DNA from 4 places in the Pseudomonas sp. PA1(2017) genome. Region 2 is predicted to be linked to each of the others. Evidence: riboswitches for the same ligand, from Rfam matches in the RefSeq annotation. Region 2 holds a riboswitch; each other region holds the start of a gene.
The links. A riboswitch is a leader RNA that binds a small molecule or an ion and turns the genes downstream of it on or off. The one in region 2 is predicted to bind cobalamin.
Positions count from the first base shown of each region.

Region 1 (7,159 bases), 110 kb from region 2:
TGCCCGTCGCCACGTGGGATGCGCAGCAGCGCCAGCAGCGTGTCGCGGCGCAACGTGCCGGCTGGCGACTCGCCGAATACATGCAGGCCGTCACGAATCTGCGATTCCTTGAGGTCGCACAGGTAGGCGTCGAGCTGCGGCAACCAGCTGGCAGGGTCGTCATTGAGCTGCAGGCCCAGTTCACGATCGAGGCTGGCCTCGCGCACCTTCTGCAGAATCTCGCCACGCAGCTCGCTGGCGCGGCGCAGGTCGAGCTGGCTCGCGTCGTAATACTCGTCGGCCAGGCGCTCCAGATCGCGCAGCGGACCGTAGCTTTCGGCGCGGGTCAGCGGCGGCATCAGGTGGTCGATGATCACCGCCTGGGTGCGGCGCTTGGCCTGGGCGCCTTCGCCGGGGTCGTTGACGATGAACGGGTAGATGTTCGGCAGCGCGCCGAGAATCGCCGTTGGCCAGCAGCTTTCGGAAAGCCCAACGCTCTTGCCCGGCAGCCACTCCAGGTTGCCGTGCTTGCCGACGTGGATCACCGCGTTGGCCGCGTATACGTGGCGCATCCAGAAATAGAAGGCCAGGTAGCCGTGTGGCGGCACCAGGTCAGGGTCGTGGTAGACCGCCGCGGCATCGACCTGATAACCCCGTGCCGGCTGGATGCCGACGAAGGTCAGGCCAAAGCGCAGGCCGGCGATCATCAGCCGCCCCTCACGGAACATCGGGTCGCTTTCCGGCGAGCCCCAGCGCTCCAGTACCGCCTGGCGATTGGCCTCGGGCAGGGCCGCGAAGCAGCGCTGGTAGTCGTCCAGCGCCAGGCTCTGGGCGCAAGGCCGCAGGTCGAGATTGTCGAGGTCGTTGGTCACGCCGCCGAGCAGTTGGTGGATCAGCGCTGTGCCGCTGTCCGGTAGGCCCTCGACCGGATAGCCCTGGCTTTTCAAGGCTCGCAGGATATTCAGCGCCGCTGCCGGCGTATCCAGGCCGACCCCGTTGCCGATGCGGCCGTCGCGGGTCGGGTAGTTGGCGAGCACCAGGGCAACGCGCTTATCCACAGCCGGCAGTCGCTGCAGGTCGGCCTGACGACGCGCCAGTTCGGCGACGAAATCCATGCCGGGCAGGTGCGCGCGGTAACAGACCACGTCGCTCTGGCTACGCTCGCTGCGCCAGGCCAGGCCCTTGAAGCTGATCGGCCGGGTGATCAGCCGGCCATCCAGCTCCGGCAGCGCGATATGCATGGCCAGGTCGCGAGGGCCAAGGCCCTGGGCGTTGCCTTGCCACTGCTCTTCGCTGTCCAGGGCGCAAAGCGCCTGCAGCACCGGCACGTCGTGGCGGAACGGCCGTGCCTGGGGCGACTCCGGGTTGGACTGGGCGAAACCGGTGGTGTTGATGATCACGCTGGTGCCCGCTTCGTCGAGCCAATCCTCGACCTGCGCCAGGCAGGCTGCCTCCTTGAGGCTGGCCACCGCAATGGGTAAAGGGTTGAGGCCCTGAGCCTGCAGGCGCTGGCAGAAGGAGTCGACGAAGGCGGTATTGGCCGCCTGCACATGGGTGCGATAGAACAGCAAGGCGGCAACCGGTGCGTCCGCTTGCCAGTCGCCGCGCCAGTCCTGCAGCGAGGCGTTGCCGATACGCGGGTGATAGAGGCCGACCCGCGGCAGCGCCTGCGGCGGCTGCCAACCGTAGTCACGGCCCAGGTAATGATCGGCGATGCACTGGAAGAACTGCCGCGCGTTATCCACACCACCCTGACGCAGGTACTGCCAGAGCCGCTCGGCATCCTCGGCGGCCACGTTGCCCAACCCGGTCAGCTCGGGATCGGGGCTGTCGTCGCCAGGCACCAGAATCAGCGTCTTGCCCTGCCCCGCCAGTTCCACCAGGCGCTGAATGCCGTAGCGCCAGTAGCTGACGCCGCCGTGCACGGAAATCAGGATGACCTTGGCGTGCCTGAGCACCTGCTCGACGTAGAAATCCACCGAGGCGTTGTTGCTCAGCTGCGCCGGGCTGGCCAAGCGCAGGCTGGGGTAATCCTCGGGCAGGTGCCGGGCAACCTCGGCCAACAGCGACAGGTGCGAATCACCGGTGCACAGCACCACCAGCTCGGCGGGCGTCTGGCCGAGGTCGGCGATGCTGTCGGCCGGCAGCGACTGGCCGGGCTGGGTACGCAGCAGGTGCATGACGGGCGCCGGTTACGCCAGCGCCGCGTTCAGCTCGGCGGCGATGGCGGTGTGATCCAGCGCCTGGCCGATCACGATCAGGCGGGTCACCCGTGCTTCGTCAGGCTTCCATGCACGGTCGAAATATTTGTCGAACCGCTGGCCGACGCCTTGCAGCAGCAGGCGCATGGGTTTGTTCGGCACGGCAACGAAGCCTTTCACGCGCAGAATGCCGTGTTTGCCGACCACATCCTTCAGCGCAGCGAGTAGTCGCGCCTCGTCCGCTTCCGGTAGTTCCACGTGGAACGAGTCGAATTCGTCGTGATCGTGATCGTCGTCTTCATCGTCGTGGTGAGTGCGGCGGCCCTCGATATGCAGCTCGGTCTCGCTGTTCAGGCCCAGCAACACATTGAGTGGCAGCGAGCCGCCATGAGCCTCGACCACCTTCACCGCCGGCGGCAGCTCCTCGGCCACTTCGGCGCGCACGGCGGCCAACGCGTCGGCATCGAGCAGGTCGGCCTTGTTGAGGATCACCAGGTCGGCGCTGGCCAGTTGGTCGGCGAACAGCTCGTGCAGCGGCGACTCATGGTCGAGATTAGGGTCGAGCTTGCGTTGGGCATCGACCTGATCCGGGAAGGCGGCGAAGGTGCCAGCTGCGACGGCCGGACTGTCGACCACGGTGATCACCGCATCGACGGTGCAGGCGTTGCGGATTTCCGGCCAGTTGAAGGCCTGCACCAGTGGCTTGGGCAGGGCCAGGCCGCTGGTTTCGATGAGGATATGGTCGAGGTCGCCGCGACGCTCCACCAGCTCGCGCATCACCGGAAAGAACTCTTCCTGCACGGTGCAGCACAGGCAGCCGTTGGCCAGTTCGAACACCCGGCCATTGGCCTCTTCCTCGGTGCAGCCGATGGAGCACTGCTTGAGGATTTCGCCGTCGATACCCAGCTCGCCGAATTCGTTGACGATCACCGCGATGCGCCGGCCCTCGGCATTTTCCAGCATGTGGCGCAGCAAGGTGGTCTTACCGGCACCGAGAAAACCGGTGACGATGGTGACGGGAAGTTTGGCGAGCGTTTTCATGGAAGCCCCTGGCGTCTGGAGAAACGGCGAGCGGGCAATAGGATGGCAGGCGCGGGCAAACCCATGCCGAGCATCACCGGATCACCCCGCCCGGTTGTCGAAAGCGTTATCGAGGCAGGTCTCCTGGCTGGCAGGTCATGGCGCGCGGCCGGCCTTCCCGGTTGCCCAGTGGCGATTGGCGACGCACTCGCTGCTTACAGTTGCGGGGGCAGCCACGGCGGTCCGTGTTCCCTCTTAGCTGCTTGATGACAAGCAGCACCTCGAAAACGCAAGGCTACGCAGAGCCCGCCGTACGGTCAATTGCCAGAAGACCTGCAACATATTGACGCACTTGCCGCTTCGTGGTGTTCTTGCCCGGTTGTTTCAGGTGTCTCACGTCGACGTGCGTGAGGTGAAACGGGAAGCCGGTTCGAGTCCGGCGCTGCCCCCGCAACGGTAAGCGAATGCCAGGATCGTTTTGGCCACTGTGCGCATGCATGGGAAGGCCGATCCCCATCGCCGCAAGGTGATCATCGCGAGCCCGGAGACCGGCCTGGATCGTCTGTTTGGCAACCCGCGGTGGGCGGGCACGCGCCGATCGCTGCCTGCCTGTGCGGGCTGTCTCGCCGTGTCCTGCTGTGCCGTTTACCCCTGAGGTCTACGATCATGTCCAGCAGCGTCATTTCCACCTCCAGCGTTTCCACATTGCCCCTCTCACAGCGCATCCTGCTTGCTGTCGGGAGCTGCGTGCTGGGCGCCGTGCTGATTTTCTTCGCCGGCTTCTCCCACGTCGAAGCCCTGCACAACGCCGCCCACGACACCCGGCACAGCGCCGCGTTTCCGTGCCACTGAGGGATTGCTGATGATCAAGCGTATCGCCCAGACCGCCGGCTTCGCCGGCCTGCTCGCCGCCATCGTGCTGACCTTGCTGCAGAGCCTGTGGGTCACCCCGCTGATCCTTCAGGCGGAAACGTTCGAGGTCGCGGAGCCTGCCGCCATCGAGCACAGCCATGACGCCACCGCTGCCCACGACCATGGCGCGAGCGGCCACAGCCACGACGGCGAAGCCTGGGCGCCGGAAGACGGCTGGCAGCGGCTGTTATCCACAGGCCTGAGCAATCTGGTCGTCGCCGTCGGCTTCGCGCTGATGCTCGCCGGCCTGTTCACCCTGCGCGCCCCGGAAAAAACCTCGCAGGGCCTGCTCTGGGGGCTGGCCGGATTCGCCACCTTCGTCCTGGCGCCCGCCAGCGGCTTGCCGCCAGAGCTGCCGGGCACTGCCGCAGCGGAACTGTTGCTGCGCCAGTACTGGTGGATCGGCGCGGCTGCTTCGACCGCTGCGGGCCTGGCGCTGCTGGCGTTCGGCGGCAACTGGATGCTGCGCATTCTCGGTGCGGCGATTCTCGCCTTGCCCCACCTGCTCGGCGCGCCGCAGCCCGACGTGCATGAAAGCCTGGCGCCCGAGGCGCTGGAGCATCAGTTCATTCTCGCCTCGCTGCTGACCAACGCTGCGTTCTGGGCAGCGCTGGGCCTGGCTGCCGCTTGGTTCCACGGCCGTGGGCGCCGGCAGCAGTGAGTGAGCGGCCTGCTCTCGTCGCCGGCCTGGGTTGCCGGCGCGAGTGCTCGCTCGAAGAGTTGCTGAGCCTGCTCGACAACACGCTGGCTGAGCATGGCTCGAGCACTGCCGAGCTGACAGCCCTGGCCAGCAGCGACCACAAGGCTGACGAGCCAGGCTTGCAGCAACTGGCTGCCCAGCTGAACCTGCCGATCCACTTCCTGCCCGCCGAGGTGCTGGCGGGTTACCATGGGCGCCTGACCGAGACCTCGGCGCAGGCGCTGCAGGCTACCGGCACGCCAAGCGTTGCCGAAGCCAGCGCTCTGGCCCTGGCCGAACAGCTGAGTGACCGAACCGCTCGTCTGTGGATAACCAAGCGCAAGAGCGCCAACGCAACACTGGCCGTTGCCCGCAACGATCCGTAGGGTGGATCGGGACGCGTAGTCCACGCTTTCTCTATCCACGGGAAGGCGATCCCCCACCTGGCGACCGCATAAGCCGAACACCACGGTGGAAGAGAAAAGCGTCTTTCACCCTATACCCAGGAATCCCATGACCGTCTATTTCATCGGCGCCGGCCCCGGCGACCCCGAGCTGATCACCGTCAAGGGCCAGCGCCTGATTCATAGCTGCCCGGTAATCCTCTACGCCGGCTCGCTGGTGCCCGAAGCAGTGCTGGCCGGCCACCGCGCCCACCAGGTGGTGAATACCGCCGAGCTGCATCTCGATGAAATCATCGCCCTGCTACAGGCGGCCCATGCACGTGGCGAAGACGTGGCGCGGGTGCATTCGGGCGATCCGTCGCTGTACGGCGCCATCGGCGAACAGATTCGTCACCTGCGTGCGCTGGGCATCCCCTTCGAGATCGTCCCCGGCGTGACCGCCACGGCCGCCTGCGCCGCGCTGCTGGAAAGCGAGCTGACGCTGCCCGCGGTGTCGCAGACGGTGATCCTTACCCGCTACGCCAGCAAGTCGCCGATGCCGGCGGGCGAGCAGTTGCATGATCTCGCCCGCCACGGCGCGACCATGGCCATCCACCTGGGCGTGCAGCACCTGCCAGAGATCGTCGCCGAGTTGCTGCCGCATTACGGCGCCAGTTGCCCGATCGCGGTGGTGCATCGCGCCAGCTGGCCGGACCAGGATTGGGCGGTCGGCACCCTGGCGGATATCGAGGCCAAGGTCAGCGCCAAGGGCTTCCGGCGCACCGCGCTGATTCTCGTCGGCCGGGTGCTGGGTGCGCAAGACTTCGCCGATTCGGCGCTCTACAACGAAGGCCACCGCCATCTGTTCAGGACAAGCGCTGCAGACGATACAGGCTCTCGCTGACCTTGCCGCGGTTGTCGGCAATAACCATCTGCGCGCTGTAGCGGGCGAGGCGTCCATTGAGATCGCTGGCGTACAGCTGCTTGAGAAAGGCCGAGTAATCGACAGCGCTGGGTTCGCCGAACAGCCAGACATGCAGCGCCGGCAGGCGGAAACTCCAGTGTCCCTCATCGCAGTCGAAACCGGACTCGCGCAGCCGGGCGATCACCTGCTGGTCGCCATGCAGCACCGCTTCGCAGCTGCGATACAGGGTGTCGAGCCAGGCACTCATCCGCCTGCAACCTCTGGCAATTCGATACGGAAACAGGCCCCGCCCTGCTGATTGCTCACGCTCAACTTGCCACCCATCTGATTGACCAACCCATAGCTGACCGACAGACCGAGGCCAGTGCCCTTGCCCACCGGTTTGGTGGTGAAGAACGGGTCGAACACCCGGTCCAGCAGCAGCGGGTCGATCCCGCCGGCGTTGTCCTGAACCTGCACGATCACCTTGCCGTCCTCGCACTCACTGCGCAGCAGGATACTGGGCTCGAGTTCCGGGTGCTTGTCCCGCGCGCTTAGCAACGCGTCCTTGGCGTTGACCAGCAGGTTGATGATGACCTGTTCGAGCTGATCGGCATGCCCACGCACCTGGGGCGTGCCGCACAGCTGCAGGGTCAGGTCGATGTCGCGTACCAGTTCGCCTTCGCGGATCAGCGTCAGGGCGCCTTCGATGGCTTCGTCCGGGCTGAACAGATCGTCCTCGACCTCGGAGCGTCGCCCGAAGATGCGCATATGGTTGATGATCTTCGCCGCGCGGGTGATCTGCTGCTCGATACGGCCGAGCTTGTTCTTCAGGTACTCGGGGTTGGCCGAGCCGTTCTCCACGCCCTTGAGAGTGTTGGTGAGGGCAATGCGCATGACGTTGAGCGGCTGGTTGATCTCGTGAGCCAGCCCCGTGGCCATTTCGCCGAGCACCGCCATCTTGGCGCTCTGGTTGAGCATCTGCCGGGCCTTCTGCAGCTCGGTATCGTCGCGACCGACGGCCTGCACCTCGATCAGCTTTCCGTGCTCGTCGAACACCCCGCGCTCGGACAGCACCCAC
Region 1 covers NZ_MSXU01000001.1:874,098-881,256, reverse strand. Annotated here, with positions in the region: gene cobN (cobaltochelatase subunit CobN) at 1-2,159, opposite strand, end outside; gene cobW (cobalamin biosynthesis protein CobW) at 2,172-3,221, opposite strand; cobalamin riboswitch at 3,317-3,499, opposite strand; cobalamin riboswitch at 3,570-3,772, shown strand; gene BVH01_RS03985 (CbtB domain-containing protein) at 3,867-4,052, shown strand; gene BVH01_RS03980 (CbtA family protein) at 4,063-4,773, shown strand; gene BVH01_RS03975 (cobalamin biosynthesis protein) at 4,770-5,177, shown strand; gene cobM (precorrin-4 C(11)-methyltransferase) at 5,305-6,078, shown strand; gene BVH01_RS03965 (hypothetical protein) at 6,041-6,346, opposite strand; gene BVH01_RS03960 (PAS domain-containing protein) at 6,343-7,159, opposite strand, start outside.
Region 1: it holds a riboswitch for cobalamin, as region 2 does, so the genes downstream of both, cobW (cobalamin biosynthesis protein CobW) here and cobG (precorrin-3B synthase) in region 2, are expected to answer to the same signal.

Region 2 (7,159 bases):
TGCAGATGCTCCAGCGGCTCGCGCCCCAAGGTGAACAGCGGGCGCCGGAATCGCGCCAGGGCGGCGATCAGCGAGGGCCAGTCGAACACCTCGCGCCAGTCATCACCCGGCGATGCCGTCCAGCCTGGACGCCGCAGCGCCCAACAGGGCACGCCGGCCTGCTCGGCAGCGCGTGCCGCGTTATGGCTGATCTGCGCGGCATAGGGATGAGTTGCATCGACCAGCAAATCGATGCGCTCCCTGTGGATAAAATCGGCCAGCCCCTCGGCACCGCCAAAGCCGCCGACGCGCACCTGGCAGGCCAGATCCTCGGGCACCTTGCCCAACCCGGCGAGGCTGTAGACATGCTCAGGCCCGAGGCGGCGGGCGAGATTCAGCGCTTCGCCGATCCCGCCGAGCAGCAGGATGCGGCTCATCGCGGCTTGCTGACGTCGAGCAGGGTGATCGGCAACGCGCCGCGCCAGGTGTCGAACCCGCCCAACGGCTTGGCCTGGGCCACCTCGATGCGGGTCAGCTCGCCGCCGTGTTCGCCGCGAAAGGCGATCAGCGCTGCCTCGCTCTGCAAGGTCACGGCATTGGCCACCAGCCGACCGCCGGGCTTGAGTGCCTGCCAGCAGCGCTGCAGCACGCCAGGTACGGTCACGCCGCCGCCGATGAAGACCGCATCCGGCGCGGCCAACCCGTCCAGCGCCTCGGGCGCCCGCCCGGCCACCAGTTGCAGGCCGGGCACACCAAGGGCATCACGGTTATGGGCGATATGGGCCTGGCGCCCTTCGTCCGCCTCGATGGCGATGGCGCGGCAGCTGGGGTGGGCGCGCAGCCATTCGATGCCGATGGAACCGCAGCCGGCGCCGACATCCCAGAGCAGCTCGCCCGGTGAAGGCGCCAGCCGCGACAGGGTAATGGCCCGCACATCACGCTTGGTCAGCTGGCCGTCGTGGCGATAGGCATCGTCCGGCAAGCCGGGGGTCAGCGGCAGGCGAATGGCTTCATAGTCTGGAACGCACTCGATGGCCACCAGATTGAGATCCGCTGCGCGCTCCAGGGACCAGCCATCGGCGAGCCCATCAATGCGCCGTTCGCGTTCGCCGCCCAAGTGCTCGAACACGCTCAGCCGGCTGGGGCCGAAGTCCCGCTCGCGCAGCAGTTCGGCGACGGCGGCCGGGCTGTCGCCATCGTTGCTCAGCACCAGCAGGCGCGCGCCGGAATGGATTTGCACCTGCAGCGCTGCCAGCGGCCGGGCGACCAGCGATACGACGGCGGTGCTCTGCAGCGGCCAGCCCAGACGGGAAGCGGCCAGGGACACCGACGATGGCGCCGGCAGGATGCGCAGCTCGTCCGGCGCCAGCTCGCGAGCCAGGCTGGCGCCGACGCCGAAGAACATCGGGTCACCGCTGGCGAGCACACAGACCGGCGTGCCGCGGCGCTCGAGCACCGGCGTCAGGGAAAACGGCTTCGGCCAGGGCAGGCGCGTGGCACGGATGCAGTGGGGCAGCAGCGCCAGCTGGCGCTCGCTGCCGACCACCCAGCTCGGCCGCCAGCAATGCATGCCGCGCTGCCTTGCCGAGGCCGGCGTAGCCATCTTCACCAATGCCCACGACGGTCAGCCAGGGTGTCATTTCTCAGTCCTCATCATTGGCAGCCAGCGGTGGATTGGGTGGAGTGGCCATTCGCCCGATTTGTAGCAATGGCCTTCTCCACAGCGACTGCCATCGACACATCGCAGCCATGCTTCTGGGCGATCCGACGACGCGGCTTTTCATCCCGGCGGGCAAAGCGGGCATAATAGCGCCTCTGTCGGTGCCCAGCGGCTACATGTGAGCCAATGCGGCCTAAGAGGGAACACGAGAAAACCTGTTCAATAGCTAGCGAGCTAGAGCCCTGCAAGGCAGAAATTGGCGAGGAAGCGGAGTGTACTTCTGTACATGAGCATTACGAGGCATTTTCTAACGCAGCAGGGCCGACGCGCAGCAGATGTTGGGCAGGTTTTCCGCCGTGGCTGCCCCCGCAACTGTTGCAGCGAGCGCCTTGCCAATCGCCACTGGGAAACCGGGAAGGCCGGCCAGGCGCCATGACCTGCGAGCCAGGAGACCTGCCGGCCGATTCAGTCGCATGCGCCCACACCGGGCGGGGTGTCCCGGTGAGAGAAACTGACCCTTCTCTGGCCTATCCTCGAACGGATGCCCATGTGACCCGACTACGGTGATCCGTTGAAACAGCCTGCTCACACGCCATCGCTATCTGTTCGTCCCTCGGCCTGCCCGGGGTTGCTGCGTATCGTGCAGGCGAAGGACGGCGGCATCTGCCGCATCAAGCTGCCCTGCGGGCGCCTCGAAGCCGAGCAGGCCGAACGCATTTCCAAGGCCGCTCAGCGCCATGCCGGCGGGGTGATCGAGGCCACCAACCGCGGCAACTTGCAGATTCGCGGCATCCGCGCCGGTTGTGAAAACACGCTGATAAGCGAGCTGCTGGACGCTGGCCTGGGTCCGCGCTCGCCGGCCGCCGATGACGTGCGCAACCTGATGGTCAGCCCGGCAGCCGGCCTCGACCCGCAGGCGCTTGTGGATATCTCGCCGCTGGCCGCGCAACTGCTGGCGACCCTGGAGAACACGCCGCGCCTGCATGCCTTGTCACCGAAGTTCGCCCTGCTGCTCGACGGCGGCGAACGCCTGGCGATGCTCGAACACCCTCACGATATCTGGCTCAGCGCCCTGCCCCTGGAAGATGGGATCGGCTACGCCTTCGGTCTTGCCGGCTGTCCGCCCACGACGGCAGACGATGCACCCGCGCTGGCTGTCGTGCCACAGGCCGCGGCCCATGATCTGGTGATCGCCCTGCTCGAACTGTTTCTCGAGCTGGCCACACCCGAGCAGACGCGCATGCGCCATCTGCTGGAAAACCATGCGCCTGCCGAGCTGCTGCAGCGCTTGCAGGTTCGGCTGGGCGATGCGCTGCTACCGATAAACGAGTGGCGCCGGGCGCCGGCGCACGCCAATGCCCATCTCGGCATCCATGAGCAGCATCAGCCTGGTCTCGTGCATATCGGCGCCAGCCCTGCCCTTGGTCGGCTGGCGGCCGAACAGCTGCTAGGCCTGGCAGCCCTCGCCCGCCGCCATGGCGATGGCAGCCTGCGCCTGACGCCTTGGCAAAGCGTGCTACTGCCGAATATTCCCAAAGCCGCTGTCGATGAGGTTATCCACAGCCTGCAAGGTCTCGGCCTATTGACCGACGCCGCCGCGCCGCTGGCGCGGATCATCGCCTGTACCGGCGCCAGCGGCTGCGCCAAGGGGTTGGCCGACACCAAGGCCGATGCCCTGCGTCTGGCCGAACGGCTGCCCGCCGGCAGTGAACGACCGAGCATTCACCTCACGGGCTGCAGCCGCTCTTGCGCCGCCGCCCACCGCACGCCCTTCACCCTGCTGGCCGTGGCCGAAGGTCGCTACGACCTGTTCGCCCGCCAGCCTCTCGGCAGTGGCTTCGGCCAGTTGCTGGGCCATCACCTGACACCTGACGAAGCCGGCGCCCTGCTCGCCTCGCTCACCGCTACCCGGAGTTTCACCCGATGACCGATTACATCCGCGATGGTCAGGAGATCTATCGCAATTCCTTTTCCATCATCCGCGCCGAGGCCGACCTGAGCGCCATTCCGGCGGATCTGGAAAAGCTCGCGGTGCGGGTCATCCACGCCTGCGGCATGGTCGACGTGGTGCAGGATCTGCGCTTCTCGCCGGGTGCCGGTACGGCAGGGCGTGAAGCACTGGCCAGGGGCGCGGCGATTCTTTGTGACGCACGGATGGTTGCCGAGGGCGTCACCCGCACGCGGCTGCAGGCCGCCAACCCGGTGATCTGCACCCTCAACGATGCCGGCGTACCGGAGCTGGCCAAGCAGCTCGGCAATACCCGCTCGGCGGTGGCCCTGGAACACTGGCGCGAACACCTGGAAGGCTCCGTGGTGGTGATCGGCAACGCGCCGACGGCGCTGTTCTACCTGCTCGACATGCTCGCCGCCGGCGCGCCCAAGCCGGCGCTGATCCTCGGCTTCCCGGTGGGCTTCGTCGGCGCTGCCGAATCCAAGGATCTGCTCGCCGCTACCTATGCCGAGCATGGCGTGCCCTACGTGATCGTCCAGGGCCGCCGCGGTGGCAGCGCCATGGCCGCCGCGGCAGTCAACGCCCTGGCCACGGAGGTCGAGTGATGAGCGGTATTGACCTCCCCGGTATGGACCGCCACGGCAAGGGCCGCCTGCTCGGCCTGGGCGTTGGCCCCGGCGACCCGGAACTGATCACCCTCAAGGCCCTGCGGCTGCTCAAGTCGGCGCCGGTGGTCGGCTATTTCGTGGCCAAGGCCAAGGCCAACGTCGGCCAGGGCGGCAATGCCTTCGGCATCATCGAGGCGCACCTGCAAGACAGCCAGCAACGCCTGCCGCTGGTCTACCCGGTAACCACCGAAAAACTCGAGCCGCCACTGACCTACGAAGGCGTGATCAGCGATTTCTACGACACCTGCGCGGTGCAGATCGCCGAACACCTGGACGCCGGTCGCGACGTGGCGGTGATCTGCGAGGGCGACCCGTTCTTCTACGGCTCCTACATGTACCTGCACGACCGCCTGGCCGAGCGTTACGAGGCCGAGGTGATCCCCGGCGTCTGCTCGATGCTCGGCAGCGCCGCGGTGCTCGGCGTACCCCTGGTGTACCGCAACCAGAGCCTGTCGGTGCTCTCCGGCGTGCTGCCCGAAGACGAGTTGCGCGAGCGCCTGCGTGATGCCGAAGCCGCCGTGGTGATGAAACTCGGCCGCAACTTCGAGAAAGTCCGCCGTGTGCTGGAAGATCTCGGCCTGCACGACCGTGCTCATTACGTGGAACGGGCGACCATGGCCAACCAGCGCATCGTGCCGCTCGATGAAGTCGAGCCGATGGCTTCGCCGTATTTTTCGATGATCGTGGTGCCGGGCATCAAGTGGCGCGGTTGAGCGAACACGACAGGCTTGTCGGAGCCCCGGCCTCGGGGCGAATCGATGGTGGCTGCAACGCCGTTTGCGCGTTGCCCGTGCCATTCGCCGCGGGGTCGCGGCTCCTACAGGCTCTACTTCACCGCGGCATGCACCGTGCTCGCCATGAACAGTGAAACTTCAATGACTTCCTCCCCCGCCATCGTCATCCTCGGCTCCTCCGCCCTGGCCACCGCCCGGCGCATCCAGGCGCTTTATCCACAGGCGCTGATCCATGGTCTGCGCGATCGGGTCGAGGCCGATGCGGCCTATGACGACTTCGGCGACACCCTACGCGGCCTGTATCGCAGTGGCACGCCGATCATCGCCCTGTGCGCCGCCGGTATCGTCATTCGCAGCCTGGCGCCGCTGCTCGCCAGCAAGGGCGCCGAGCCGCCGGTACTGGCCGTGGCCGAAGACGGCAGCGCCGTGGTGCCGCTGCTGGGCGGCCTGGGTGGCGTCAACCGTATGGCCCGGGAGATCGCGGCAAGCCTGCAGGTCAGCGCCGCAATCACCACCAGCGGTGAGCTGCGCTTCGGCACCTGCCTGCTCGACCCGCCGAGCGGCTATGCCCTGGCCGATCTGGAACAGGGCAAGCGCTTCGTTTCCGACCTGCTCGGCGGCGAAAACCTGCGCATCGACGGTGATGCGTCCTGGCTGGATCAGAGCAAGCTGCCGTTGGCCGAAGATGGTCGCCGGACGCTGCATATCACGCCTCTACAACGCGCCGCCCGGCCGGACGAGCTGCTGATCCATCCGCGCAGCCTGCTGGTGCGCGTCGAGGGCACTGAAGATCTGCCGGCGCGTGTCCAACAATTGCTCGAGCGTTCGGGCCTGGCGGCCAAGGCCCTGGCCGCCCTGCTCGCACCCACCGCGCTGATGACCGACAAGGCGCTGGCCGACGCGGCCCGTGAACTGAACGTGGCGCTGCGCTTCATCACACCGGATACCGCGCTGCCGGCGGTCATCGCACAGCACGACGGCCTGCAGGTGCTGCAGGCGCAGTCGCCGGCCGCTGCCCAGGCCATCGGCCGCCCCCGCGGGCGCCTGAGCGTGATCGGCCTCGGCCCGGGCGCGGCGGAACACATGACACCCGCCGTACGCCGCGCCCTGGATGAAGCCCAGGATCTGCTCGGTTACGAAACCTACGTGCGCATGGCCGAACCACTGCGTGATGATCAGGTGCGCCATTGCAGTGACAATCGCGAGGAGCTGCAGCGCGCGCGGCACGCCTTCGAGCTGGCAGCCAGCGGCCGCCGGGTGGTGGTTGTTTCCTCTGGCGACCCTGGCGTGTTCGCCATGGCGGCGGCGGTGCTGGAAGCACTCGAAGAGGCCGAGGCGCCGGCCAGTTGGCACGCCGTCGAGCTGCAAGTGCTGCCCGGCGTCTCCGCGGCCCTGGCCACCGCTGCCAAGGCCGGAGCGCCGCTGGGCCACGATTTCTGCCTGATCTCCCTGTCGGATAACCTAAAACCCTGGACGGTGATCGAGAGCCGTCTCGACCACGCCGGCACCGCGGACCTCGCCATGGCCTTCTACAACCCGATCTCCAAGGCGCGCCCCTGGCAGCTCGGCCGCGCCCTGGAAATCGTCCGCACCCATCGCACGCCGGAAACCGTGGTGGTACTGGGCCGCGACATCGGCCGCCCTGCCGAAGCGCTGCGGGTGGTCAGCCTTGGCGAGCTGACGCCGGAGATGGTCGACATGCGCACCCTGGTGATCATCGGCTCCAGCCAGACCCGGCGCTTGCCCCGTGGCGACGGCGGCGAATGGGTGTACACGCCACGCAGTTATCCACAGCCGTAACCGATGACCAATATCCTGTTCATTTGCAGCCGCAACCAGTGGCGCAGCCCCACTGCCGAGACGCTCTGGCGCAAACGCCCAGGGCTCAGCGTGCGCTCGGCCGGCACCAGCCCGAAGGCCCGCCGAACGGTAAGCGCCGGCGACATCCAGTGGGCCGACGTGGTGATCGTCATGGAGCACAAGCACAAGAGCCGGCTGATGGCGGACTTCAATCGGCTGCTGACCCACAAGCCCCTGCACGTGCTGGATATACCGGACGAGTACCGCTACATGGACGCCGAGCTGGTGCAGATGCTCGAGACGAGCGTCGCCGCCTGCCTGGGCCTCGACTGAGCGACCTTTACAGGGTCTTTACATCGGCCTGACG
Region 2 covers NZ_MSXU01000001.1:761,758-768,916, forward strand. Annotated here, with positions in the region: gene BVH01_RS03475 (cobalt-precorrin-6A reductase) at 1-416, opposite strand, end outside; partial or broken gene cbiE (precorrin-6y C5,15-methyltransferase (decarboxylating) subunit CbiE) at 413-1,619, opposite strand; cobalamin riboswitch at 1,782-2,115, shown strand; gene cobG (precorrin-3B synthase) at 2,211-3,566, shown strand; gene BVH01_RS03490 (precorrin-8X methylmutase) at 3,563-4,195, shown strand; gene BVH01_RS03495 (precorrin-2 C(20)-methyltransferase) at 4,219-4,971, shown strand; gene cobJ (precorrin-3B C(17)-methyltransferase) at 5,134-6,792, shown strand; gene BVH01_RS03505 (low molecular weight protein tyrosine phosphatase family protein) at 6,796-7,125, shown strand.

Region 3 (7,159 bases), on a different contig from region 2:
CCACCGGCTGGGCATGCTGATCGAGGCTGCGCAGCCCCAGGGCGGCGTAGAGGACGACGATCTGCACCAGCCAGCCGATCCACGGCAGTTGCACCAGCAGCACGGTAAGCAGCGTCAACGGCAGCACCGCCAGGCACCAGGCGCTCACGCCATGGCTGCGCCAGCCACCACCGGATGGGTTGAAGCGCTGCTCCAGGCGGTTGGCCAGCTTGCCGAAACCCACCAGCGGGTGCCAGCGCTTCGGCTCGCCGAGGGCGGCATCCATAGCCACGCCCGCGACAGCGCTGAGGATCAGGCTCATGGACGGTTCTCGTTATTCATGCTGATCCCAACGATCCTCGAACAGCAGTTCGTGCAGCGGCCGCACTTGCGCCCAACCTTCCTGGGCCAGCATCGGCGCCGGGTAAAAGGCCTGCACCGGCCCCAGGCAGAGCACCGCGACCGGCTTGCTGCCCGGCGGCATGCCCAGCAGCTCGGCCAGGGCGACGGGGTCGAACAGCGACACCCAGCCCATGCCCAGGCCTTCGGCACGGGCCGCCAGCCATAGGTTCTGGATCGCGCAGGAAAGCGACGCCATGTCCATTTCCGGCAAGGTGCGCCGGCCGAACACGTGGGCCTCGCGGCCTTCCATCAAGGCCGCCACCAGCACTTCGGCGCAGTCGCGAACGCCCTCGACCTTCAGCCGCATGAATTCGTCGGAGCGCTCGCCCAGTGCCTCGGCGGTCAGCTGGCGCTCGCGCTCGACCAACTGATAGATGGCTTCACGCAGCGCCGGCCGGGTGATGCGGATGAAACGCCACGGCTGCATCAAGCCAACGCTGGGCGCCTGGTGCGCCGCTTCAAGCAGGCGGGCGAGCAACTCGGGCGCGACCTCGCCACCACTGAAATGGCGCATGTCACGGCGCTCGGCAATGGCGCGGTAGACCGCGGCGCGCTCCTCGGCGCTGAAGGCGTGCGCGGTCATGGACGAAACAACGCCGCAGCGGCTGGCGGATTGGAAGGCAGGTAGAAATGAATATAGGACGCGGTCAGGCGCTCGAGTCGGAACACCGCCTCGCTGACCGGCTTGTCGTTCGGGCAGTCCCCGCGGGCCAGCGGCTGCAGCGCAGAGTCCAGGCACGAGTGGTGATAACTGTGCCCGCGCAGCACGCCCTCGGGCAGTTCGACACTCTGCAGGGCCAGGGCAACCAGACGCTTCTGCATCTGCGCAGTGCCAGGCAGCAGACCGGCCAGCTCGGCGCGCTCGCCAGCGACATCGCTCAGCGACTCGAGCAGATACAGCATGCCGCCGCACTCGGCGAGCAGCGGCTTGCCGGCCTGCTGATGGGCCTTGATGGCGTCGATCATCGGCCGATTGGCGGCCAGCGCCTGCAGATGCAACTCCGGGTAGCCGCCCGGCAGGTAAAGGCTGTCCACGTCGGGCAGCGCCTCGTCGGTCAGCGGGCTGAAGAACGTCAGCGTCGCGCCCATCTGCTCGAGCAGGTCGAGATTGGCCTGGTAGATGAACGCGAAGGAAGCATCAAAAGCCACACCGATGCGTACGCCAGCGAGCAGCGGCGCTACCGATTCGGTCGAGGGCGCGGCGAAGGTCACCGGCGGCGGCAGCGTGATCGTCGCCGTCTGCTCCAGAGCATCGGCCGCGGTATCCAGGCGCGTATCGAGGTCGACGAGTTCGCCAGCCTGCACCAGGCCGAGGTGCCGGCTGGGCAGTTCGATGGCCGCACGGCGTGGCAACGAGCCATACCAGCGGATCGAAGCCGGCAGGCTGTCACGGATCAGGTCGTTATGGCGACCCGGATTGACGCGGTTGCCGAGCACGCCGGAGAACGGCAGGTCAGGCTGGTAGCTGGCCAGGCCGACGGCCAGGGCGCCGAAGGTCTGGGCCATGGCCGAGCCATCGATCACCCCGAGCACCGGCACACCGAAACGGCGCGCCAAGTCAGCTGCCGACGGCGAACCGTCGAACAAGCCCATTACCCCTTCGATCAGAATCAGATCGGCCTCGCCAGCGGCTTCCCAGAGCAGGCGGCGGCTCTCGGCTTCGCCGACCATCCACAGGTCCAGCTGATAGACCGGGTTGCCGCTGGCGCGGGAAAGAATCATCGGGTCGAGAAAGTCCGGCCCACACTTGAACACCCGTACCCGCTTGCCTCGTCGGGTGTGCAGGCGCGCCAGGGCAGCAGTGACGGTGGTCTTGCCCTGCCCCGAGGCGGGCGCGGCGATCACCAGGGCCGGGCACTGCCGTGGCGCCCCAGGCTCGGCGGAAAGCGCATCTGTCGTGCTCAAAATTCCACGCCCTTCTGCGCCTTCACACCGGCCTTGAAGGCATGCTTGACCAGAGTCATTTCGGTCACCGTATCGGCCGCTTCGAGCAGGGCTGGCGGTGCGCCACGACCGGTCACCACGACGTGCTGCAGCTCCGGGCGCGATTCGATATCGCGCAGCACCACGTCCACATCCAGGTAGCCGTGCTTGAGGGCGATGTTCAGTTCGTCCAGCACCACCAGGGCGATCTGCGGATCGTTCAGCAACTGCCTGGCAACATCCCAGGCCAAGCGTGCCTTCTCGACATCGCGCTGGCGATCCTGGGTATCCCAGGTGTAGCCCTCGCCCATCACGTGGTAGCTGACTTCATCGGGAAAGCGCCGGAAGAAGTGCTCTTCGCCGGTGGCCATGCCGCCCTTGATGAACTGCACGACGCCGACTTTCAGGCCATGGCCGAGCGCACGGGCAACCATACCGAAGGCCGAACTGCTCTTGCCCTTGCCGTTGCCGCTGTGCACCAGCAGCAAGCCGTATTCTTCCTGGGCCTGGGCGATCTTTTCGTCCATCAGCGCTTTCTTGCGCGCCATGCGGGCGTTATGGCGCGCGTCGCGCTCGGCCGATTCGCGGCTGGGGGATGGGGTCGATTCGCTCATGGGATCTCCTCGGCGCCAGCAAGCTCGCGCGGTTCGAGCACGTATCGGTGCCCGACGATAAAAACGATCACGCAGGAGCAGGCAGGGGCTGGCCCTAGGGCCGCGCACCGGCCGCGCCCACCGCGCAACCTAAGGAAAAAGCGACAGGCCGGTCTCCGGGCTCACGAGTGCCGCGTTCACAGAACACGACGAACCACGCCGCCTTCCCGCATCGAAGATACAGTGGCCAGAAGCATGGTTGGGCTCGTTTACCGTTGCGGGGGCAGCGTCGGCATTGCTCGCTTGGCGGCAGCGCACCGACTTCCCAGTTTCACCCCTGGCCGAGACCAGGGACACCTGAAGCAGGTCGCAAAGGGTAAGGACTGACGGCATAAGCGTCAATCGGAGAGTCAGCCATGTAGCGCTGCTCTGGGCGACGGCAGCTCAGGGATGGCTGGCAAGCTCCACCGGAAAAACGCGCTTGGCTTCGATATAGGTGCGCTGCCAGTAACTGTTGCCGAGGCTGTCCAGGCGGACGGTGCCGCCCGATGACGGCGCATGCACGAAGCGCCCCTCACCGACGTAAATGCCGGCATGGCTGACCTGCCTACCACCGCTGGTAGCGAAGAACACCAGGTCACCACTGCGCAGGGAATCGCGGCCGATGGTCGGCGCGCGCATGCTGATCAGCTCGCGGGTCGAGCGTGGCAGGCTGATGCCGGCGGCATCACGGTACACGTAGCCGATCAGGCCGCTGCAATCAAAACCGCTGTCCGGCGTGTTGCCGCCGTAGCGATAAGGGGTACCCACCAGACCGAGCGCACGAAACAGCACATCATCCGCGCCACCCTGATAGGCACCGGGAGCAGGCATGACGACGACAGGTTTCGGAGCAGGTACGGGCGCCCGGCTGGAACAAGCACTGAGCAGTGCCGCGAGCAAGAGGAAGGCGATGCGGATGGTGGCAGTCATGGACGGACGATCCTGGAGCCTGAATGCGCCCTACTCTGCCGCGTTCACAACTGCAGTGCAAGCTTTAGCTTTACGCTGCAGTCACTTGAAAACATTAAAATTGTTGCCCGACCGACTCGATCAGGCAACGATTTATCAGTGCTGGGAGGCCAGATGCTCGGTCGGCGCCAGCGCCAGAACGCGCTTGGCTTCGATGAACGTACGCTTCCAGTAGCCATCATCCAGGCTGTCGATGCGCACGCCACCGCTGCGGCTGCTGGAGGAATGGATGAACTGATCGTCACCCAGGTAGATGCCTGCATGGCTGACGCGGCCACGGCCGGCGGTGCTGAAGAACACCAGATCACCCGGCTCGAGCGCCTTGCGTTCGACCAACGGAGCATCGATGTTGATCATGTCGCGGGTCGAGCGCGGCAGTTCCATGCCCAGCTCCTCGCGGAACAGGTAACCGATGAAGCCACTGCAGTCGAACCCGGTCTTCACCGAGTTGCCACCGAAACGGTAGCGAGTGCCGATCAGGGAGATGCCCTTTTCCAGCACGCTGTCGGCCAACTGCGGCAGCTCATAGGGTGCGTGATCGGCGAATTCGGCAGCGGCGTCGTCTGCACCGGCATCGGCCTGATCGAGAGCGGGCGCTACTACGACTGGCCTGGCAGGCAAGGAAGCCTGGGCCGACGGCGCATCAATCTGGGATTGTGGAGCATGGTTAGCGCACGCGGCGAGAACCATTGTGAGTGCGAGAGGCACGAGGGGTGCGAAGCGTTGGCGCATGGGCACGACCGTGGCATGAAAATTGATCAGCCGCGACTATGCCCGCTAACGGGATCATTTGCAAATATTATGATCAGCAATGTGACTCAGTAGTTCCGGGAAAACATCTAAGGCCCGCTTTTCCAGCCTGAAGTCAACCAGTGCGCTGACGTCCGTGTGCGACAAATTGACCTCGACCGTGACCTTGCCCGAACGGCGCGCCTGTATCAGCGGCTCGGCTATATAAGGAAAGCTGGCGCTGGTTCCGACACTGATCACCAGGTCGAAGCCCTCCCGCATCTGCCCATATAGACGCTCTACGGCCAGTGGCGGCAGCCGCTCGCCGAACAACACTACGGGTGGCCGCAACACCCCTCCACAGGCCACGCACATAGGCGGCAGGGGTCGCTGCAGATGCTCGCCCAACCGCTCGTCGGTTTCCCGGCAAACCTGGCAATACAGGGGCGCCAATTCACCGTGAATCTCGATCAAGCGATCGTCGGGGCTGCCGGCCAGGCGATGATAGCCGTCGATGTTCTGGGTCAGCACCCAGCAATCCGGCTTGAGCGTCTGCAGCTCGGCTATCGCCCGGTGGGCGGCATTGGGCTGGGCGCCCAGGCAAGCGCTGCCAAGCTGCGCCAGATACTTCCAGCACAGCGCCGGATCGCGGCGCAGCATGTCGCCGGACATTGCCACCTCGATCGGCACACCGTCATCGGTATGGTCGTTGTAGAGGCCGCCGATGCCGCGGTAGGTCGGCAAGCCGGAATCGGCCGATATTCCCGCCCCGGTGATGATCAGGATGCGCCGGGCATCGATGAACGCTGACACCAGGCGCTGCAGTTGCGCCGCCATCAATGGTTGACCGTGTGCGCCAGCATCACTGAAAGCTGACACATCGGCCTGCCGCTTTCTGCATGCCACTGATTGAAGGCGGCCTGAACCGCCGCCCGGTCGCGCTGGCTATTGGGCGTCTTGTCGATGATCTTCTGGGCCTTGAGGGCGGCGACCATGTCATCGCTGGGGATGAAGGTATCCTTGCCGACCATGCGCAGGAAACGCGGCGCGGAAAGCCCGCCCAACTGGCTGCCTTGCTTGGCCAGCCAGTGCCAGAGACCGACGATATCGGTCACCGGCCAATCGGCGATCAACGCGCCAAAGGCGAAACCCGGCTTCGGCGTGCCGGCCTTCGCGGCAGCGGCAGGCCCGCTCAGCGCACCACACTCCACGTCGAGAATGAACTGCGCATTGCGCGGCACGCTCTTGAGCTTGCCCAGATGGCGAATCAACCGAGCATCCTGCATCAGACGCTCCAGGCGCTCGCCGCCCATCAGCACGACCTTTTCCGGATCGAAGCCGAAGAACACTTCCTCGAAGGCCGGCCACTTGGCATCGACCAGGCTGTGTTTGAGGCCAGCCCGGAATATGCGCAGGCTCATGATGGACAGGTAGCGATCATTACCCAGCGCCCGTAGCTTTTTGTCGGAGACGGGCTGCGGCAGGCGCGCCTCGAGTGCCTCGAGCGAGCCGAAACGGTTCACGCAGTATTCATGCAGCCATCGATAATCGTGCATCGCTTGGAGTCAGCCCTCGAAATTACAGGTTCATCACGTTCAGAAAGCGCGGCGTGGCCTGCTCGTCGATCTTCAGGCTGGTGAAATCGAACAGGTTGCGGTCAGCCAGTTGCGAAGGCACCACATTCTGCAGGGCGCGGAACATGATCTCGGTACGCCCCGGCGACTTTCGCTCCCACTCCTGCAGCATGTCCTTGACCACCTGGCGCTGCAGGTTTTCCTGGGAGCCGCACAGGTTGCACGGGATGATCGGAAATCCCTTGAGCGTGCTGTAGGCCTCGATATCGACCTCGCTGCAGTAGGCCAGCGGGCGAATCACCACGTTGCGGCCATCGTCGGCACGCAGCTTGGGCGGCATGGCCTTGAGCGTGCCGCCATAGAACATGTTGAGAAAGAAGGTTTCGAGGATATCGTCACGGTGGTGACCGAGGGCCATCTTGGTCGCGCCGATCTCGTCGGCAAAGGTGTACAGCGTGCCGCGGCGCAGGCGCGAGCACAGCGAGCAGGTGGTCTTGCCTTCCGGAATCTTTTCCTTGACCACCGAGTACGTGTCTTTCTCGACGATGTGATACGCCACACCGATGGACTCCAGGTAGGCCGGCAACACGTGTTCGGGGAAGCCGGGCTGCTTCTGGTCCATGTTCACTGCGACGATCTCGAAGTTGATCGGCGCGACCTTCTGCAGGTGCAGCAGGATGTCGAGCATGGTGTAGCTGTCCTTGCCACCGGACAGACAGACCATGACCTTGTCCCCCTCCTCGATCATGTTGAAGTCGGCGATGGCCTCGCCGGCCTGACGACGCAGGCGTTTTTGCAGCTTGTTCTGATTGACCGAGAGGGTGCCCATGGCGCGCAAGAATCCGCTATAAGTACTGAAGCCGCGCATTTTACCCAGAAAACGAGGCGCACCCCAGCTACAAAACGGCTAACCGTCGGCATGCCGACGAAACCGGCCAACAACACACC
Region 3 covers NZ_MSXU01000009.1:1,336,349-1,343,507, forward strand. Annotated here, with positions in the region: gene cbiB (adenosylcobinamide-phosphate synthase CbiB) at 1-301, opposite strand, end outside; gene bluB (5,6-dimethylbenzimidazole synthase) at 314-964, opposite strand; gene BVH01_RS13070 (cobyrinate a,c-diamide synthase) at 961-2,286, opposite strand; gene cobO (cob(I)yrinic acid a,c-diamide adenosyltransferase) at 2,283-2,918, opposite strand; cobalamin riboswitch at 3,047-3,273, opposite strand; gene BVH01_RS13080 (C40 family peptidase) at 3,342-3,869, opposite strand; gene BVH01_RS13085 (C40 family peptidase) at 4,005-4,640, opposite strand; gene BVH01_RS13090 (NAD-dependent deacylase) at 4,695-5,474, opposite strand; gene BVH01_RS13095 (DNA-3-methyladenine glycosylase I) at 5,474-6,193, opposite strand; gene ttcA (tRNA 2-thiocytidine(32) synthetase TtcA) at 6,216-7,040, opposite strand.
Region 3: it holds a riboswitch for cobalamin, as region 2 does, so the genes downstream of both, cobO (cob(I)yrinic acid a,c-diamide adenosyltransferase) here and cobG (precorrin-3B synthase) in region 2, are expected to answer to the same signal.

Region 4 (7,159 bases), on a different contig from region 2:
CGTGCTGCCGGCCCTAAAGGCGGCGCTCAAGGATCGTGAATGGCAGGTGCGCGAAGAAGCAGCCACCACGCTGGGTAAGGTCGGCCAGGCGGCGGCCGGCCCCGCGCTGCTGGAGGCGCTGAGCGACAGCTACTGGCAGGTGCGCCTGCGCGCGGTGCGCTCGCTCGGTCGCTTGCGCTTCGCAGCGGCGCATGACGGGCTTGTGGAATTGCTCGGGCACGCCATCAGCAACCTGCGCAAGGAATCGGCGCTGGCACTGGGCGAGCTGGGCGATGGCGCCGCGCTGTCAGCCCTGCAAGCCGCCGAGAACGATGCCGACCCGGAAGTGCGCAAGGCCGTGCGGATCGCCATCGGCCAGTTGCGTTCGCTCACCCCATGAACCAGGCGCCCGTCGCAGTACGCAACAGCGCCGCGCAGGGGACGCTAAGCGTCGATTGGGGAGCAGGGCAGGTTCAGGTGCTCGGCCATGGCCGCCTGCGTGCTGCGTGCCCATGCTCGAAATGCCGGGCGGCCTGGTTGGCGCAGCGTATCGATGTGGTGCCGGATGGCATACGCATCACGGCGATCCATGCCCAGGGCTATGGTGTGCAACTGGTGTTCGACGATGGTCACGACCGCGGCATCTATCCCTGGCGTTATTTGCGTGAGCTGGGGGAGGTGGCAGGTTGAGTTGGCCATGCTTGTCGCATGGCCTGGTCGTCGCGGTGCCATCTGCGGGATGACCGAAAATCGCTTCGCGCCGAGGGCGATGCTCCTACTGGCATCGTGTCGAAACGTCGATTTTGCACACGCCTCGATACTGTAGCCGTGCCCTGCGGCGAGTGGTTGTCGCGACGCGGCCTTGGAAAGATGGCTGCAATTGCGCCGCGATGGCGATGCAGCCACTTATCCCTTGTTCTTGCGTTGTGGCTTGGGCCGGCCCTGCACGCACTTGAAGCGCGGTTCGGTCTTGCAGATCACGTAGATGCGGCCGCGACGTTTGACGATCTGGCAGTCGCGATGACGCAACTTGGCCTGTTTAAGCGAGGCGACTACTTTCATGCCTTGGCTCCTGCGAAGCCTGCAAAGCGCTTGTTGAAGCCAGCCACACGGCCTTCGCTGGTGACCTGGCGCTGCTGGCCGGTATAGATGGGATGCGAGGCGCTGGACACGTCCAGGGTGACGTAGGGATAGGTGTTGCCATCGCTGTGCTGGCGAGTCTTGTCGGTGTCGACCGTCGAGCCGATCAGCCAGTAGGCGTCAGCGGCCACGTCGTGGAACAGCACGAGGCGGTAGTCAGGGTGGATACCAGGTTTCATGGGAACTCCGTATTGGTAGGTTATAATGTATCTAAATTGATTTTATCGATTTTGATTCTCATTACAAGCCTGTCTTTGAAATTCTTGAGCCGTCTGTAACGCTGCATAATCAGTGAGATCTGTTCGGTAGGAGCGGTGCGCCTACCGGAGTCAGCCGCTGCTCAGAACGTCACGCCCATACTCACTATCGCCATGCGCGGTGCGCCGGGGTACGTGGGTACGAAGCTGCCGCCGGAGTCGTAGTAGCGCTTGTCGAACAGGTTCTGAACGTTGAGTTGGGTGCGGTAGCGTTGGGCCTGGCCGAAACGGTACGTGAGGTTGGCGTCCCACCGCGTGTAAGCGGGCAGGCTGAAACTGTTGGCGTTGTTGGCCTCGCGTTCACCCACCCGGTTGGCGCCTATGCCGATGCTCAGGCCGGGAAGGGTCGCCAGGTCATAGGTGCTCCACAGGCTGGCATTGCTACGCGGTGCATTGGCCAGACGATTACCTTGCATGCCGCTGTCGGTGTCCTTGCTGATGGTCGTGTCGAGGCGTGTGTAGCTCGCCAGCAGGCGCCAGCGCGGAGTGATCATGAAGGGCAGGTCGATTTCCCAACCCTTGCTGCGTTGCTCGCCAACCTGAATGCTGTAGGTGAAGGTCGGGTCATTGGGGTCCGAGACGAGGCCATCGCGGCGGCGGATGTCAAAAATGGCCAGCGTCGGCGCGAAGCGACCCTCCAGCAGGCTGAGTTTGCTGCCGATCTCGAACTGTTCGCCCGACACCGGTTTGGGTACCTGGCCATCGCGCAGAATGCCGTTGTTCAGCTCGGTACGCATCGACCGCGACCAGCTGGCATAGAGGGAAACTGCATCGACCGGCGTCCAGGTCAGGCCCACGCGCGGCGAGAACGCGTTGAAGCTTTTCTGCGATGCCTCGTCTAAGCCGTACCATTGATCGAAGGTGGAGGCTCTCATTTGGTCGAAACGCCCACCCAGTAGCAGGCGCCAGCGCTCTTCGGCGCCGAAGCTCAGTTCATCCTGGGCATAGAGGGCCCAGGAGTCATTGATGAAGCGGCCCGAACCTGCCGGGCTTAGTGGCCCAGGCGGGCTACCGTAGATCGGGGCATTGAAGTCGATGGAGGAGCTGGCACCTGCAGCGGCATCGTAGTCCCACCAGTCTCGGCTGTACTCGGCGCCCAGCAGGACGCGATGGCCTATTGAGCCGGTCGTCAGGCGGCGACTGATCTCGGCCAGGGCGGTCGCGTCGATCTGTCGGTCCTGATTCCACTGCGGTCGACGGCTGACGGTAGGGGCGCTCGGCGTACCACCGATACCACCGTTGAGGAAACCATAGGCATACCAGTGGCTCGACTGCCGGGCATCAGATGCCTGCAAGGCGGCGTGCAGGTCCCAGTCGTCATCCAGTGCATGATCCAGAGTGACCGAGGCGAGTTTGCTGATGGCACTGACCCGCGTATCGGGTTCTGCGAAATTGCGTGAGCGCGGCGCCTGCAGGTAGAGCGGGTTGTTGCCGAAGCCACGATCCATGTCGGCAACCTTGCGGGCGTACTCGAACTCGATGGTCAGGGTGGTCAGCGGCGCCAGTTTCCAACCGAGCACAGGTGAAATGAACTGGCTCGAGTTGTCGACAAAATCGCGGAAGCTGCCGTTGTCCTGCCAGGCGCTGGTCAGGCGATAGTCGAGGTCGTCAGTGAGCGCGCCGGTGCTGTCCAGGGTGCTGCGATAGAAGTCATACCGCCCGGCACTCACATCGATTCGAGTGCGCTGCTCGGCCTGGGGCTTGCGGGTGACCAGATTGACGACGCCGCCGGGTTCGAAGCGGCCATACAGCGCGGAGGCTGGACCTTTGAGTACTTCTATCTGCTCGATATTGGCCAGCTCGTCGAGGGCGGCGAAGCTACTGCGACGGATGCCGTTCTTCAAGTTGCTTTCAGTGGCGAAGCCGCGCAGTCGAAAACGATCATTCATGCCACCCCAGCCCACCTGATTGGTAACGCCGGGCACAGTACGGATGGCTTCGCCGAAGGTGGTGACGCCACGATCCTCGATCAGCTCGCGGGTTACCGTCTGGATCGAAAAAGGTGTTTCCTTGACTGACGTGTCGCTCTTGTTAGCCGTGGGCGCGATGGTCGATCGATAAGCTTGTTCCCGTGTGCCGAGGATTTCGGTCCGTTCCAGCTCCAACGGTTCCGTGCGGCGTGTCTGTGCGTCGGCCATGGGAGCCAGCAGGGCGATGAAACCGGTGAAAACATAGTGCGTGGGGCGGCAGGATATGTCGGTGAACCGCATTGTGAGAGGATCCTAATATGATGGACGTGCCTTGTGAATTGTTATAACGTAACAATTGTATTGGCAAGATATTTGAGTGCGCCAGCAAGTTCAGGCCCGAGCGTGCTCGCCATGGCCTGAACAAACTGTGGCAAAGCACTGCAGGCGCATCACTTAATCGTTTAAGATGCCGCCGCCGGTTTCCGCGAGGAATTAATAGGGAATCCGTCGCCGCTTCTGGTGGCCAAACGGAACTGCCCCCGCAACTGTAGGTACCGAGCAGCGCTGCATTCGTGTCACTGGAATCGCTTCCGGGAAGGCCGCCGCGTTGCATCGACGTACCAGTCAGGAGACCTGCCGGCATGGGTCTGATCCGCTTCTGGCGGGCAGGCGCCAGTAATCGAACCGCCGGCGGGGTGTCCGGGAGGGGGCATCCGTGATCACTTCCCGCAAGGGACAGGTGCGGCCATGGCCGCGCAGCGTGATGTGTTCTCCAGCCTACGCACTGCCGTTATGCGTATTTGTTGATTAGGAGATCACCCGCATGTTCGTATCACGCCTCGCCGTCATCGGCGCTGCTCTGACGCTGTCCTCCATGGCTCATGCCGCCGGCCCGACCCAATACCCGCTCACCCTGGAAAACTGCGGCCAGTCGCTGACGTTCGCGAAAAGCCCCGGCAACGCCGTGACCATCGGCCAGGCGGGTACCGAAATCCTTTATTCCCTGGGCCTGGGCGAACGCCTGGCCGGTACCTCGCTGTGGTTCAGCCACGTGCTGCCCGAGTTCGAGGCGCAGAATGCCAAGGTGCCGCGCCTGGCCGACAACGACCCAAGCTTCGAATCGGTGATCAACAAGCGCCCGGGCCTGGTGGCGGTGCAGTTCGAGTGGATGGTGGGCGAGCAGGGCGTGGTGGGTACGCGCAAGCAGTTTCACGACCTGAACATCCCCACCTACATCATGCCGACCGACTGCGAAGGCAAGGACAACCTGGTCGGCGCCGACGGTACCCGCCTGCAGCCGTTCCAGATCGACAGCCTGTACAAGAGCATCAACCAGTTGGCGCAGATCTTCGACGTGCAGGACAAGGGCGACGCCCTGGTCGCCGACCTGCAGAAGCGCCTGGCCGCGGCGGTGGCCGGTGCCGAGCAGCGCCAGGCCAAGGACATTTCCGCGCTGTTCTGGTTCTCCAGCCCGGACATGGATCTGGACCCGTACGTGGCCGGCCAGAAGGGCGTGGCCGACTACATGATGAAGTCCTTGGGGCTGCGCAACGTGGTCGAGTCCAGCGAGGAGTGGCCGAGCGTCGGCTGGGAAACCCTGGCCAAGGCCAACCCCACGGTGCTGGTGCTGGCGCGTATGGACCGTCGTCGCTTTCCCGCCGACGATGTGGAAAAGAAGCTCGAATTCCTGCGCAACGACCCGGTCGCCAAGCACATGGATGCCGTCAAGAACGGGCGTATCGTGATCATCGACGCCGATGGCATGCAGGCCTCGCTGCGTATGATCACAGGCATCGAAACCCTCGCCAAGGCCGTTGACGAATTCCAATGATTGCACGCAGTTCTCGCCTGTTCCTGCTGACCATCGCCTGCCTGCTGCTCCTGGGTGTGGCGGTGATCGCCGGAGTCGCCCTGGGCGAAACCCGCATTGCGCCCTCGGTGGTGTTTCAGGTGCTGGCCAACAAACTGTTCGCGGCGGGCTTCGTGCTCGACCCGATCGATGAAGGCATCGTCTGGAATTACCGCCTGACCCGCGCCCTGGTCGCTGCCAGCTGCGGGGCCGGGTTGGCGGTGTCCGGCGTGGTGCTGCAAGCGCTGCTGCGCAACCCGCTGGCCGACCCCTATCTATTGGGAATCTCTGCGGGCGCTTCCACCGGCGCGGTCTCCGTGGCTTTGCTCGGCTTGGGCGCCGGCATGCTGTCGTTGTCCATGGGCGCCTTTCTCGGCGCGGTCGCCGCGTTCGCCCTGGTCGCGCTGCTGGCCCGGGCGGCGGGCGGTGGTGCGATCAGCGGCAGTGCGCAGATCATTCTTGCCGGTATTGCCGGCTCCCAGTTATTCAACGCACTGACCTCGTTTCTGATCACCAAGTCGGCCAGCGCCGAGCAGGCTCGCGGCATCATGTTCTGGCTGCTCGGCAACCTGAGCGGAGTCGACTGGCAAGATGTGCTGCTGGCTGTACCGATGGCCCTGGCCGGGGTCTTGCTGGTCGCCTGGCACACGCGAGCGCTGGATGCCTTCACCTTTGGTGCCGAGTCGGCGGCTTCGCTGGGCGTGCCGGTGCGTCGTGTGCAGGCCACCTTGATCGCCTGTACCGCACTGGTTACCGCGGTGATGGTGTCGATCGTCGGCTCCATCGGCTTCGTCGGCCTGGTGATTCCCCACGCTGCGCGGTTGCTGGTGGGCGCGCGGCATGGCCGGCTGGTGCCGGTTTCGGCGCTGATCGGCGCGGTGTTCCTGATCGCCGCCGATGTGCTGTCGCGCACGGCGATCAAGGGCCAGGTGCTGCCCATTGGGGTGGTCACCGCGCTGGTCGGTGCACCGGCATTCGCGGTGATTCTGGTGCGCGGGAGGCGGGTACGATGAGCACCGTGTTGCAATGCAGCGACCTTGGCTGGTCGGTGAAGGGCCGGGCGATCGTGGCCGGCGTCGATCTGCAGATTCGCCAGGGCGAAACCCTGGGGCTGATCGGGCCCAACGGTTCGGGCAAATCGACCCTGCTCAAGCTGCTTTCCGGCATTCGTGCGCCAGGCAGTGGCCAGGTGCAGTTGCATGGCAAGCCATTGACGAGCCTGAGCCGCCGCGACGTGGCCCGGCAACTGGCTTTCGTCGAGCAGCAGGCCGATACCAGTGATGCGGTGACGGTGCGCGATGCCGTCGAACTGGGACGTACGCCGTGGTTGTCGGCGCTGCAGCCCTGGTCCGTCAGTGACGAGCGCATCGTCATGCAGGCCCTGGCCGACGTGGACATGGCCCACATGCGCGAGCATGCCTGGAGCACTCTGTCCGGGGGCGAGCGCCAGCGCGTACACATCGCCCGGGCGCTGGCCCAGCAGCCGCAAATCCTGCTGCTCGACGAGCCGACCAACCATCTGGACATCCAGCACCAACTGTCGATTCTCAACCTGGTGCGGGCGCTGCCGGTCACCACGCTGATCGCCCTGCATGACCTCAACCAGGCGCTGGAATGCGACCGCCTCGGGGTCATGGAACGTGGCCGGCTGGTGGCACTGGGCGAGCCCGATGAGGTGCTGACCAGCGAACGCCTGCGCGACACCTTCGGCGTGCGCGCTCGCTACCTGACCGACCCGGAAGACGGCGCCCGGGTCCTGCGCTTTCATCCTGCCTGACACGGACGGTTCCCATGCCCATTCGTTACGCAATCGCCTTGCTGGCGACCCTGTTCTGCACCGCGGCCCTGGCCGAGGTGCACGAAGTGAAAATGCTCAACCGTGGCGCTAGCGGGGCCATGGTCTACGAGCCGGATTACCTGGCCATCGCGCCAGGTGACACGGTGAAGTTCATCGCCACCCAGCCGAGCCACAATGCCGCGAGCCTGCCAGGTTTCTTGCCCGATGGCGCCGAACCGTTCAAGGG
Region 4 covers NZ_MSXU01000009.1:891,113-898,271, reverse strand. Annotated here, with positions in the region: gene BVH01_RS11260 (HEAT repeat domain-containing protein) at 1-379, shown strand, start outside; gene BVH01_RS11255 (gamma-butyrobetaine hydroxylase-like domain-containing protein) at 376-669, shown strand; gene ykgO (type B 50S ribosomal protein L36) at 886-1,041, opposite strand; gene BVH01_RS11245 (type B 50S ribosomal protein L31) at 1,038-1,298, opposite strand; gene BVH01_RS11240 (TonB-dependent siderophore receptor) at 1,460-3,586, opposite strand; cobalamin riboswitch at 3,746-3,942, shown strand; gene BVH01_RS11235 (ABC transporter substrate-binding protein) at 4,110-5,117, shown strand; gene BVH01_RS11230 (iron ABC transporter permease) at 5,114-6,148, shown strand; gene BVH01_RS11225 (ABC transporter ATP-binding protein) at 6,145-6,912, shown strand; gene BVH01_RS11220 (pseudoazurin) at 6,927-7,159, shown strand, end outside.
Region 4: it holds a riboswitch for cobalamin, as region 2 does, so the genes downstream of both, BVH01_RS11235 (ABC transporter substrate-binding protein) here and cobG (precorrin-3B synthase) in region 2, are expected to answer to the same signal.